One region of the Alteromonas sp. PRIM-21 genome, then DNA from elsewhere that is predicted to be linked to it. Evidence: predicted binding sites of a transcription regulator. Region 1 holds the regulator's gene; each other region holds the start of a gene.
The links. The regulator sigma-54, encoded in region 1, starts transcription at its own class of promoters, with help from an activator protein. The targets are predictions, from matches to a motif close to GTTGGCACGNNNNTNGNNT.
Positions count from the first base shown of each region.

Region 2: dps (DNA starvation/stationary phase protection protein Dps) is a predicted target of sigma-54. The motif match lies at 1,548-1,566, and genes of this name have one in related genera.
Region 3: IW644_RS04350 (hemerythrin domain-containing protein) is a predicted target of sigma-54. The motif match lies at 1,181-1,199, and genes of this name have one in related genera.
Region 4: IW644_RS13695 (exopolysaccharide biosynthesis protein) is a predicted target of sigma-54. The motif match lies at 1,656-1,674, and genes of this name have one in related genera.

Region 1 covers NZ_JADOEK010000004.1:237,905-241,078, forward strand. The annotation lists gene ptsN (PTS IIA-like nitrogen regulatory protein PtsN) at 41-484, opposite strand; gene hpf (ribosome hibernation promoting factor) at 498-785, opposite strand; gene IW644_RS08825 (RNA polymerase factor sigma-54) at 816-2,297, opposite strand; gene lptB (LPS export ABC transporter ATP-binding protein) at 2,371-3,096, opposite strand; gene lptA (lipopolysaccharide transport periplasmic protein LptA) at 3,099-3,174, opposite strand, start outside.
Region 2 covers NZ_JADOEK010000001.1:487,252-490,425, forward strand. The annotation lists gene recN (DNA repair protein RecN) at 1-562, opposite strand, end outside; gene dps (DNA starvation/stationary phase protection protein Dps) at 977-1,486, opposite strand; gene nadK (NAD(+) kinase) at 1,746-2,621, opposite strand; gene IW644_RS02150 (fatty acid cis/trans isomerase) at 2,712-3,174, opposite strand, start outside.
Region 3 covers NZ_JADOEK010000001.1:1,013,400-1,016,573, reverse strand. The annotation lists gene gdhA (NADP-specific glutamate dehydrogenase) at 1-1,015, shown strand, start outside; gene IW644_RS04350 (hemerythrin domain-containing protein) at 1,245-1,700, shown strand; gene IW644_RS04345 (YqaE/Pmp3 family membrane protein) at 1,851-2,009, opposite strand; gene IW644_RS04340 (GGDEF domain-containing protein) at 2,251-3,174, opposite strand, start outside.
Region 4 covers NZ_JADOEK010000009.1:133,790-136,963, reverse strand. The annotation lists gene IW644_RS13700 (sigma-54-dependent transcriptional regulator) at 1-1,322, opposite strand, end outside; gene IW644_RS13695 (exopolysaccharide biosynthesis protein) at 1,809-2,414, shown strand; gene IW644_RS13690 (LysR family transcriptional regulator) at 2,423-3,174, opposite strand, start outside.

The DNA.
Region 1 (3,174 bases):
TGAATAAAGCGCCTATCTATAATGTATAGGCTCTTATGGCTTAACTTAATGCAGAAATAATCTCGTCGCTGGTTGTTGCGCGGCGTATTGTTTTAATTGTTTCTTTGTCACTGAGCTTACCGGCTACGGTAGCCAGTGTTTGAAGGTGTCCTTCGGTTTGCTCTTCGGGAACGAGTAGCGCAAAAAATATGTCTACGGGCTTTTCATCTAGGGCATCAAAGTTGATAGCTGGTGTGCTTGTAACAACAATTGCTATTACCTTCTCAAGGCCAGCCAGGCGACCGTGAGGCAGTGCTATGCCGTTGCCAATACCCGTGCTACCCATACGTTCTCGAGCCATTAAGCTATTTAAAACCGTTGCCTGGTCAATGTTATCATTTTGCTTGGCAGCGATATCAGCGATGATCTCAAGAATTCGCTTTTTACTATTACACTGAACCGCACACTCGGTGCGGTCCAGACTTACGATGGCTTGTATATCCATGCTTAATTAACTACTAATGTTTTTTCAGTTTTTCCTTATGCTTGATTACCTGCCGGTCGAGTTTATCAACCATGCTGTCAATCGCCGCATACATGTCGGTATTTTCTGAGGATGCGAATACTTCAGCGCCACTTAAATGAACAGTCGCTTCGGCTTTTTGATTTAATTTTTCAACGTTCAGGATGACATGCACATTAGAAATGTGATCAAAGTGACGTTCAAGTTTGCTGAACTTCGTATCGACATAATTACGCAAAGAGTCGGTGATTTCGACATGATGACCAGTAAGGTTGATTTGCATATTTCGTCTTCCTTATATATTTAAGCCCGGTTAGATAAGGCTTTTGCGTTGGTTCGACGGCGGGATCGATAACGATTCCCGGTATTTTGCTATTGTTCGCCGAGCGACTTTTATGCCTTGCTCGGCCAACAACGAAGCAATCTTGCTATCACTTAGGGGCTTGCTAGGATTTTCCGCAGCCACTAACTTCTTGATCAATGCACGAATCGCTGTAGATGAACATTCACCACCTGACTCAGTTGCTACGTGGCTTGAGAAGAAATACTTCAATTCGAAGATACCACGAGGCGTATGCATATACTTTTGCGTTGTCACACGGGAAATAGTCGATTCGTGCATATCTACCATTTCTGCGACATCATTTAGCACCATTGGTTTCATCATTTCCGGGCCGTGCTCAAAAAAGCCCATTTGCTGCTGCACAATACAATTTGCGACCTTCATTAAGGTATCGTTACGAGATTCAAGGCTCTTTATGAACCACTTGGCCTCTTGCATGTGTGAGCGGATGAATTGTGAATCGCTACTGTTCTTAGCACGGCGACTCATTGCTGCGTACTGTTGATTTACGCTTAATTTCGGCAGACTGTCGGGGTTTAGCTCAACCACCCAACGGCCATTTTTCTTGGTTACTGAGACATCAGGAATAACGTACTCAGGCTCTTTAGTAACTAAAGCACTACCTGGACGAGGATTCAAGGTTTGAAGTAAACGCATTGCTTCGCGCAGCTGATCTTCTTTTAATCGGCTCTTACGCATTAGGGTGCGGTAGTCTTTACTGCTCAGTAAATCTGAATATTCCTCAATAAGCTGCTTCGCTTCAGCAAGCCACGGTGTGTCTTCTGAAAACTGGCGCAATTGCACCATAAGACATTCTTGAGGGGTACGAGAACCTGAACCAATGGGGTCGAACATTTGAATGCGCTTAAGTACACATTCTATTTCGTCCATTTCGATAGGCTCTTCAAGATCATCATCGTTGACCGCTTCTAAGATATCGTCAAGAGTAACGGTCAAATAACCTGATTCGTCAATCGAATCGATGATTGCAGTAGCAATGGCGCGGTCAGTATCCGAAAAATGAGTGAGCCGCATTTGCCAAAGCAAGTGCTCTTGGATGTCTTCAGTGGTCTCACCTTGGAATATTTGTTCATCATCATTAGATGGACCAGGTGCAGGCGCAGAAGAAGCGGAATAATACTCATCCCAAGTGCTGTCGATAGGTAGCTCATCGGGAAGGTCATTCTTCTCCAGTGCATCTCCTGCTTCTAGCGTGTCGCTTGATGCAGAAGCTGTCGCTTCAGCAGCGCTATTGTCACTATCGACATTGTTCTTTTCTACTTGTGGCTCGTCGCTACCTTCTTCCACTTCTAAAAGCGGATTAGAGTCGAGCGCTTCTTGAATCTCTTGCTGAAGATCAAGCGTAGAAAGCTGCAGCAGCTTAATGGCCTGCTGCAGCTGAGGTGTCATTGTAAGTTGTTGGCTAAATTTTAGCTGTAAAGATGGTTTCATCTACGTCTTATTTAAATGCTCTAAATTAAATATACCAGAGCGAAACTGAAAAATGACAATTCGGTTACACTAACTATAGCCTGAATTGTTCGCCTAGGTATACGTCCCTTACTTTTTGATTACTTAAAACCTGTTCCGCAGTTCCTTGCGCAATAAGCTCGCCATGACTCACAATGTACGCTTTTTCGCAAACATCCAATGTTTCGCGTACGTTATGGTCCGTGATAAGGATACCAATACCCCTATCTCGCAGATGCTGTATTATCTTCTTTATATCATTAACTGATATTGGATCAACACCGGCAAATGGTTCGTCTAACAAAATAAATTGTGGTTTTGCTGCCAGAGCTCGAGCAATCTCTACGCGACGCCGTTCTCCCCCTGACAAACTCATCCCCGTACTATTACGTATATGGTTGATATTAAATTCATCAAGTAGGGCATCTGCTTCTTCTTCTTGCTGTTGTGAATTTAAATCTTTACGGGTCTGCAAAATGGCCATGATATTTTCATGTACCGTAAGCTTTCTAAATATTGATGCCTCTTGCGGGAGGTAGCCTATACCGCGGCGTGCGCGCTCATGCATTGGCTGGTGAGTAAGCTCATTATCATCAATTTCGATCTTGCCTTTGTCTAAGTTGACCAAGCCTACAATCATGTAAAAAGTAGTGGTCTTACCAGCGCCATTAGGGCCGAGAAGCCCAACAATTTGACCGGTAGACACTGAAAGGCTTACATCGCGAACAACCTGTCGCGATTTATACGATTTAGCAAGGTTTTTAGCGCTCAAAGTTGCCATTGCTATTCATTGTCCTCGTTGTCTTTCTTAGACGATGTTTTACGAATGGTGTCAGGGGTAAACACTGTGGTTACACGA
Region 2 (3,174 bases), on a different contig from region 1:
CTTCTCGTTGCTGTGCTTGCTCTTGAAGTGTCTTTAGTGTGCGTTGCTTATCACGCCAGATTGAATGAGTTTCTGTAACCTGCGCTAACAATTCATCATGCTTAGCGTAACCGTCAACCAGGTCTCTTTGATGGTCTTCTTTCAACAGTTGCAGGTGTGTGTTTTGACCGTGAATGGCTAACAAATACTGGCCTAAGCCTTTTAACTGCTGAAGCGAAGCGGGAATACCATTGATAAACGCTTTTGAACGACCTTCTTTAGAAATAACCCTGCGAATAAAGCAGCTGTTTTCATCCTCGTCTGAGGTGAGTTCATGGTCATCGAGAAAAGCTTTAGCTAATGCGTTACTGCTCAAAGAAAAGTGTGCGATGATTTCAGCTTTCGTACTTCCTTTACGCACAGCATTTGCGTCGGCACGTTCACCCAAGCACAAGCTTAACGCATCAATAGCAATTGATTTACCTGCGCCGGTTTCACCGGTTATTGCAGTAAGCCCGTTTTCCAGTTGAACCGATAATTGTTTTACAACAGCAAAATTAGAAATAGAAAGATGCGCTAACATAACCACACTCGAATAAGTTGAACATGATGATATATACAGTAACTGATAATATATACAGTATTTTGGCTGTGTAAAGTTAAGTCGTGAAAAAATTACGCTAAAATTAACAAGGAAGCTAATAAAGTTTGAGAAATCAATGTCATATGTTCGCAGGGGTATGTGGGGTTATCAGTAACCTGCAGAAAAGAATTTAATGAGAGTGCGTGTTTTACAAAAATTTATACAGTACTAATCTATGTAAAATTCGATAGCAAAAAGCCTGTCCGTAAAGAAGGCTTGTGGGCCAATACGTTAACTGCTGTAACGGTTTTTAAAACCAAACAACAAAAAGGAGAGCCAAAGCTCTCCTATAGAATTCCAACTTTAATTGAATTATAAATACCTAGATAACTATTTAGAATTCAACAATAAAGCTTATTGCTGCAACTCACCGCTTCCAGATTCAATGTGTGCGCGTACGAACCACTGAAACTGTTCTAAGTCTGCCAGCTGGCCTGTGATCATATCTTCCGATACTGGATCAATTTCACCAAGAAGCTCTAGCGCTTTTCTATGGTCACCATTTACGCCGTCATAAACAGCGTCTAGTGCCTTAAGGTGGTCAAGTACTAAACCTTTCCCTAGTTCATAATCGCTCCAGCTGCGACCTTCAACAATGGCTTTCGGTGTGCCTTTCGGTACGCCACCTAACGTTGCAATTCGTTCGGCAATGGTGTCGGTCATTTCGCGTACTGCATCTACCTGAGGGTCTAGCATTTCATGCACGCCAATAAAATTTGGGCCTACCACGTTCCAGTGAATGTGCTTTAAGGTTAACTGTAAATCTAATAGTGCAACCAATCGCTGATCCAATACCTTAATTGTTTTGGCAGCAGCATCGTTATCCATTCCTGGGGCTGTAAATTTGATATTGGTGTTACTCATGATATCTCCTATTGAATGTAAATAAATCAGCACGATGTAAAACATCATAAGGGGCAAAATCTCGCTAGCCCTGTGCCAATAACTTACTTTGATAGGTGCAACGGGTATGCCGAATTCGGAGAGTTCTATAAGTACACGTTTTTAATAGAGAAATATGGGAAGATTAAAAAATCTTTATTTTTCAAGCCTGTAGCAATTAAGAAAATGCTACAGGCTAATGTAATAAATGCACATTAGAAAAGATGAATAGGGAATGAGGCTAGTAAAGCTTACTGCCCCAACCTAGCTTTTTGCGAAGTACGTTGAAATAGCTGTAACCCTTGGGATGAACAAGATGAAGCTTGTCTACGCTCTTGTTAATGCGGATTTCATCGCCGGGCAGTACGGGTAGTACAATGTGACTATCGCAACTTACCTGCAAGGAATCACTGTTTACTTTTGATACTTTCATCGATACCTGACTGTCTGCATCAACAACAATGGGGCGACTGCTCAGTGTGTGAGGAAACATAGGCACCAGCGTTAGTGCATCAAGCTTTGGCATAATAATAGGGCCGCCGGCCGATAGGGAGTATGCAGTCGAGCCTGTCGGTGTGGCGACAATCAAACCGTCGCTACGCTGACTGAATACGAATTGCTCATCGATATAAATTTCAAATTCCATCATATGAGCAACTTTGCCGTGGTGCAGCACCACTTCGTTTACAGCAGAGTTGTTACTTTTAAGCTTTTCGTGCCGGTAAACTTCGACTTCAAGTAAGAAGCGCTCTTCAACCACGCACTCACCATTGAAGATAAGGTCAAGCTGTTGAACGATATCATCAGGGTGGATATCTGTTAAAAAGCCAAGATTACCGCGGTTTACGCCTACGACATGGATGTCAAAACGCGCCAGTACACGCGCGGCACCAAGCATGCTGCCGTCACCACCTACTACAACGGCAAGATCAGCCTCTTTACCAATAGTAACAAGGTTACAGCTTTTGAAGTTTTCAGTTTCAAGCTCTTCAGCAATACTTTCCTCAACTAGTAGTTTGCATCCTTTGGCTAATAAATATTCGGCAAGAATATTTAAGCTGTCATGGGTTGCAGCGTGCTGAGGTTTTCCAATTAAAGCAACGGTTTGATAGGGCATGGAATGCTAATGTCCTTTCATTTCCAATGGTCGGACATTAGCACAGGTATTTTGCAAAAGAAAAGCGTAAAACGTTGCAGAGTGCCAGGTTTAGCGATCTTCTAATCGATTATAGTCGAGCAGGCCGCCTTCAATAGGGTAGTGCTTGCTAGACCACTGAATCAATTTGTCGCTAAAGGTCCAAAAATTAGGGTTTGTTCGGCGCATCCCGACATCGTCGAGCAAAGCTTGGTAATCAGCTTCACTTTTAATTGTTTTCAGCTTTTCTATCGACGCAGTGACGTCAGAAGCGTTGATATACCAAAAGGCATCGGGATAGCTACCCAAGAGTCCATGCACCAGAGTAATTGAGTCTTGAGATGGCTCGCGATTTTCCTCTTCTTCGAACAGACTGTTCACATTGTAGTGGGCACTATTCCTTAGGGCAGTAAACACATCTATGTTATCTGAATTTAGGTCACCTTTTACCACAATTATGGTCGTTTCAGGCATCAGCGTGGCTTGCTGGGCAGGGAGCGAGTTTAAACTCGCTAGCGCTTCGTACTGCTCGGTG
Region 3 (3,174 bases), on a different contig from region 1:
ATGTTTCAAGAATGCACTTACCGGCCTTCCAATGGGTGGTGGTAAAGGCGGTTCAGACTTTAACCCTAAAGGTCGTTCAGACCGAGACATCATGTTGTTTTGCCAAGCATTTATGCGTGAACTACAGCGACACATAGGCGCCAATACCGACGTTCCAGCCGGTGATATTAATGTTGGGGCCCGTGAAATAGGTTATCTCTATGGCGAATACCGCAGGTTAAATAATAAGTTTGAAGGTGTATTAACAGGTAAAGGGCTTGAATTTGGCGGCAGTTATGTACGCACAGAAGCGACAGGCTTTGGCTTAATCTACTTTTTAGAAGCCGTCTGCCAGCACCGAGGTTCAAAAATAGAAGGCCAAACTATAGCAGTTTCTGGCGCGGGCAATGTAGCACTTCATGGCGCACTTAAAGCGGTAGAAAAAGGCGGAAAGGTCATTTCCCTTTCTAATAGCCGAGGGCTTTTACATAATGAAGATGGGTTAACTGATACTGCGCTTGAATGGGCAATAGAGAATCACGCTAACCGTAATAATATTCTTGCAGATATGGCTGACGAAAACATGGGTAAGTGGGTACCTGATAAAAAACCTTGGCATTTAAAGTGTGATATTGCCCTGCCCTGTGCAACTCAAAATGAGCTGCTTGAAGATGACGCAAAAGCATTACTGGATAATGGTTGCCAAATGGTTTTAGAAGGAGCGAATATGCCGTGTACGAATGAAGCGCAATCACGCTTTTTAGACGCTAAAATCGTTTATGTTCCAGGTAAAGCATCAAACGCTGGCGGTGTTGCTTTATCTGGCTTAGAAATGAGCCAAAACGCTATGTTCAATCAACGGGATGCTAGTACGTTAGATGACCAACTTTATTCTATTATGGAGAGTATACATCAACGTTGTCTAGATGAAGGAAAGGCTAACGGTGGTGATTCCAAATACGTAAATTACATGAAGGGCGCTAACATTGCAGCGTTCAGGCGACTTGCTGATGCCATGGTTGCACAAGGCGTATAACCTCATCTTCATAATAAAATTGTCGATAAGTTTACGGTAAAGCCGCTGTGAATTTATCGGCAACCTCAGTGTAAATTTTGCTCTCCTCCTTTAACAAAACTGGTCTTCTTTTTATCAGTAAGAGTAATAAAACAAATAAATTCATAAAGTTATATACATAAGATTCTTGGAATAAAAATCGCATTACTAGAAGTGTCATTCACTTTTAAATTTGCAAAAGGAACTTCCCATGAAAATTTTTGAAGCACTTCGTCAAGACCACGAAAAACAACGTTTACTGCTTAAGATCTTAGCTGAGACCAGCGGTAATACTGCGGCACGTCGTGAATACTTTGAAGAGTTAAAAACACAGCTTGAAAGTCATGCTATTGCAGAAGAGCGCCATTTTTACACTCACCTGTTAGAGAAAGATTCGACGGTAGATTTAACGCGTCACGGTATCGCGGAACACCATGAAATTGACGAGCTACTTGAGAAACTTGACGAAACTGACATGAGTTCACCGGCCTGGCTACGTCATTTAAAGAATCTACAGGAAAAAGTAGAGCATCACCTTGCCGATGAAGAGCAGGAGTTTTTCCAAGTTGCTGGCAGTGTTCTAAATGAACGTCAGAAAACTCAGCTAGCCGATGAATATAAAAAAGAAATGAAACAAGAGCTAGATGAAGAAAAACTGACAGCCTAGTTAAAATAGCTGAAGCGCCATTAGGCGCTTCTCTTTTCTTTTAGTGTTGCATGAAAAAAGCCAGCTTAAAACGCTGGCTTTTGTTTGTTTCGTTACTGCTTTACAACACTTATTACATTGTTACTCGCGCAGTATAGCAAGTGACATCACCTACTTTTTGGCAATGATATAAATTGCGTGGATAACACCTGGAAAATAACCAAGGATGGTCAGTAGGATATTAATCCAAAAATGCGCACCCAAGCCAACTTGTAAAAATACGCCTAGTGGTGGAAGTAAAATTGATAAAAGTATACGAATGATGTCCATAATAAATTCCTTGTTTTTGAAGTAATTTCACAACTCAGTAGGCAAAATACTCACACGTAGCGATAAAATTAGGCCTATAGAGCGTTTTTACACGTCTCGATGTTATTTTTTGCATTAACAATGCCAAGTCGCATGAACAATGCCGAGTAACTGGAACGTACATACGTTACCTTGCTGTATATAAATACCGAGCAAACTGCATTGCGTATACTTAAAAAATAAACTTTTCCTTATAAAAAAGCTATTCACCGAAAGGCGTATTTTGAAGCCAATCATCAAGATCTGAACGATTTAGCGGGCGGCTAATGTAATAACCTTGTGCAATATCGCATCCCCACTCCTTCAAAATTTCAAGGGAAGCTAAATCTTCTACACCCTCAGCAACCACTTTCAAATTAAAGACATTCGCCAGACTAAGCACAGTATGAACAATTTGTTGATCGTTCTCATCGCTAGCCAGAGAAAGAATAAAGCTTTTGTCTATTTTAATCGTTTTAACAGGTAAGTTCTTTAAATAGGCCAGTGACGAATAGCCAGTACCAAAATCGTCAATCGCGAAGTGAAAGCCTCTAGCAGTTAATTCGTTAAGGTTTTCAATCGCAAGTGATGCATCAGCAACTAAATCACTTTCGGTTATTTCAAGCTCTAGAGATTCTGGTGATAGCCCCTCTTTCGTAAGCAGAGCCACAAGCTTGCTGAGTAACACTTTGTTTTGAATGTCTTGCGTCGACAGGTTCATGGCAACGGTAAACCGATAACCCTTCGACCTAAAGTAAGATAAGTCGGTAATGGTTTGCTGCATTACCCAGGTTGTTACTTGCTCTATTAACCCTGCTTGCTCGGCAATAGTGATGAATTCATCAGGCGGCACAAAACCAAGCGCGCTATTGTTCCAGCGGATCAACGCCTCCATGCTGCAAACTTTCATCGTTTGCAAATCAACCTTGGGCTGGTAGACCATAGACAGTTCGTTTTGCTGGCTCACAAGCGAGCGCTTCAATTCCGTTGTTATAGCAAGCCTGCGATTATATCTATCTTCTAAATCGGTCCGATACCGCACACACCAGCTATCACTATGAATAGCCTCATCGGTCACTATATTCATCTTTCTAAATAGCTCTTCAGAAGAAGAGGCGTCTTGAGGACACTCGATTACTGCCATAGC
Region 4 (3,174 bases), on a different contig from region 1:
TTGCTAAGGTCGCCGTAGGCATGAAGGCGGTTGTACAGCGTTTTGGTACTGATCCCTAACATTTCTGCGGCTGTGGTTTTATTGCCACTTACTTTTTCTAATGTGGCGTAAATAAGCTCTTTTTCTACATCTTCAATCGTTCTTCCGGCTTGAAGGGCAGGTGTCGTACTCTGCTTTTGCGCAAAAGGAGATTCGATGGTTTTAGGTAGCTCAATCTCACTCTTTTCAGGGTCACTCATAATGGCGGCACGGTGAACAAAGTGTCTTAACTCTCGAACGTTACCAGGCCAGTCGTAGGCTTGAAGCGTTTCTAGCTGATTATCTTCCCATTTAAAATGAGATCCATTGTCTTTATTAAATTCGGCAATAAAGGTTTTCGCTAGAAGCGGAATATCTTCTTTTCGTTCACGTAAAGGTGGAATAGTGATTGGGAAAACGGCCAATCTAAAATAAATATCTTCACGCAACACTTTGCTTTGCGCAATTTCTTCCATTGTTCTGTTTGTTGCAGATACTACGCGACAGTTTACAGGTATAGATTTTGTGCCGCCTACACGAAGCACCACTTTGTTTTCGAGCACACGCAAAAGGTTAGGCTGCATATCGATAGGCATTTCTGTGATTTCATCTAAGAAAAGGGTGCCTCCTTCTGCCTGCTCAAAAACACCCTCTTTACGGCCCACAGCACCGGTGAAGGCACCTTTCTCATGACCGAACAACTCACTACCAATCAATTCTTTAGAAAAGGCGCCACAGTTTGTAGCGATATAAGGACCTTCACTTTCTGAAGCTCTGTGAATAGCAGCTGCGACTACTTCTTTACCAACACCACTTTCACCTAACAGCATGACGTTAGCGCTTGTTTTGCTAACCCTTGAAATGAGTTTATATAACTCCTTCATGACCGTTGACTCGCCAATAAGCAAATCGAAGTGTTTTTCAATTTTCTCTTCTTTAGGTGCTTTTTCTTTTGGCTTTTTACTTAACACAGCCTCGATTTCTTCGCGCTGTATTGGCTTGACAAGGTAGTCTACGGTAGGGCCACACAAGCCTTTGATTACACTTTTAACCGAAGGGTGGCCGGTGATTAAGGTAACACGAGGACGCTTGGGGAGCGCATCAAGTTCATTAAACAGATGAGCGCCGCTACCATCGGGCAACATGAAATCTAACAGTACGTGATCGAATGTTTCTTTCTCTAGCCAGTCGCGGGCTTCGGCCAATGTCGCAGCTGTTAGGACGTCGTGGCCTAAAAACTCAATAATAGTACAAGCTACTTCTGTAAACTCGGCGTCGTCATCAACTAAAAGTACGGTTAGCACGTGGATGTCCCTCTCTATTACTTTCCATTTAAAATATGGAATAAAATCAATGTTATAGTTGTATCATAAAAGGCAAGGAAAAATAACTAGATACCTAGCTATACTGACTCCTTTCCAAGCAATAACTTGTTTAGTTCAGGTAAAACCGAATGAATGTTCAATAAAGTCACATTAATTGTTGTGATTCATCTGTAGAAACGACCGTCTATAATTTTACTTTTTTGATTTAATCTAGAAGATTCTCGGTCTATCAAACACACATTGAGTGTTACCTATTTACATACAACTGCAAAAAGTATTCCCATTTGCTTATAAAGTGTACGTGAGCTTGGCTATGGCACATTTTTCGCACAATTTGTATGTAGAGCAACTTTATTATTGGTGAAAGGAATAGATAAGGTTTACCGAGAATTTGCGTATGGTAGGCCCGCATTTGCTCTCTGAAGTTAGAGGACTACGGCTAAATTTATGTCAAAGGAATTGAAAATGTGGGCAAAAACAGCTGAGAGATCAATGACTTTAACCGAGCTGCTGACAAAAATGCAGCCTCGGGCTAGTCAAGATTTATTTTATTTTGTAGATTTTTGGGAAGTTATGGAAAAGCGGGGCTTTGGCCCAATGCTAGCGCTTCCGTCGTTTATCGCCTGCACCCCTATAGGCGCTATTCCTGGTGTACCTTCTTTAACCGGTGTTACGATTTTACTTATTGCATTGCAAATATTACTCGGTAGCAGGCACCCATGGTTACCTCAAAAAGTGATGGATATACATTGCGATGCTGATCAACTACGCCATATAGTCGAAAAAATAAAACCCTATGCAGCTAGTGTCGACCGCTTTCTCGTTCCCCGTTGTTTTTTTATGAGGCAGCCCGTATTTCGCTCTTTAATTGCTTTAAATTGTGTGGGCTGCGGCTTGGTAATGGTTCCGTTAGAGCTTATTCCCTTTATGGGTCTTATTCCCGCTTTGGCAGTTTTCATTATGGCCGTTGGAATGGCTACTGACGATGGGGCAGTAGCCTTGATAGGTGTAACAATTTCACTGTTTGGATTTGTGTTAGGCTTTCAGCATTTGCCGGCAGTTGTTAGCTAATGCGCGAGCTACACTGAGCATGAATCAAGCATAAAATCTGAGGTAGGTAGGTTCATTGTTTGGTATCTGAGTTCACCCATAAATGCCCGCGCCGCCGGGCCTAAGGTGTCTCCATCTTCAAAAGAAAGATAGAGAAGGGCTTTTCTTAACGCCGCATTGTTATCTAAAGGAAGCGGAACTAGGGTACCGTTTTCTAATTCTTCCTTAATAATTGCTATAGGTAGCCACGCAAATCCCAGTCCCTGAGCAATGATATCTAAAGATGTTCTTACGTGGCTCACTGTCCAACGTTGTTCTGCACCTAACCAACCCACATCTGCCTTGCGCTCTGCAGAAGAGTCACGAACTACAATCTGACGATGAGTTTTGAGGTCTTCTAAGGTTAGGGTTCTGTTTAATTGGTGTAAAGGGTGCTTAGCATGAGCCACCGCGGCGAACTCAATTTCGCATAAGTCTTCGCTAAAGCCATTCGGAAAGACAAAGGGAGAAATGCCCAAATCTACTTTTCCGCTACTTAATAACGCGTTAGCACCGCTAAGCACGGTTTCCTCTATTTCTATACGCAAGAGCGGAAACTCTGCAGAGACTTTAGCAAGTACGTTATACAATAATTCAGAAGGGAAGATAATATCTACAGCTATGCGCAGTGTTGTTTCTGTTCCTACTTTTAAGCTACTTGCTACCGCTTCAAGCTTTTGAGCTTCGTTGAGCAAAAACGAAGCTCGACGGTACATGAGCTCACCTTGTGGAGAAAGCTGTA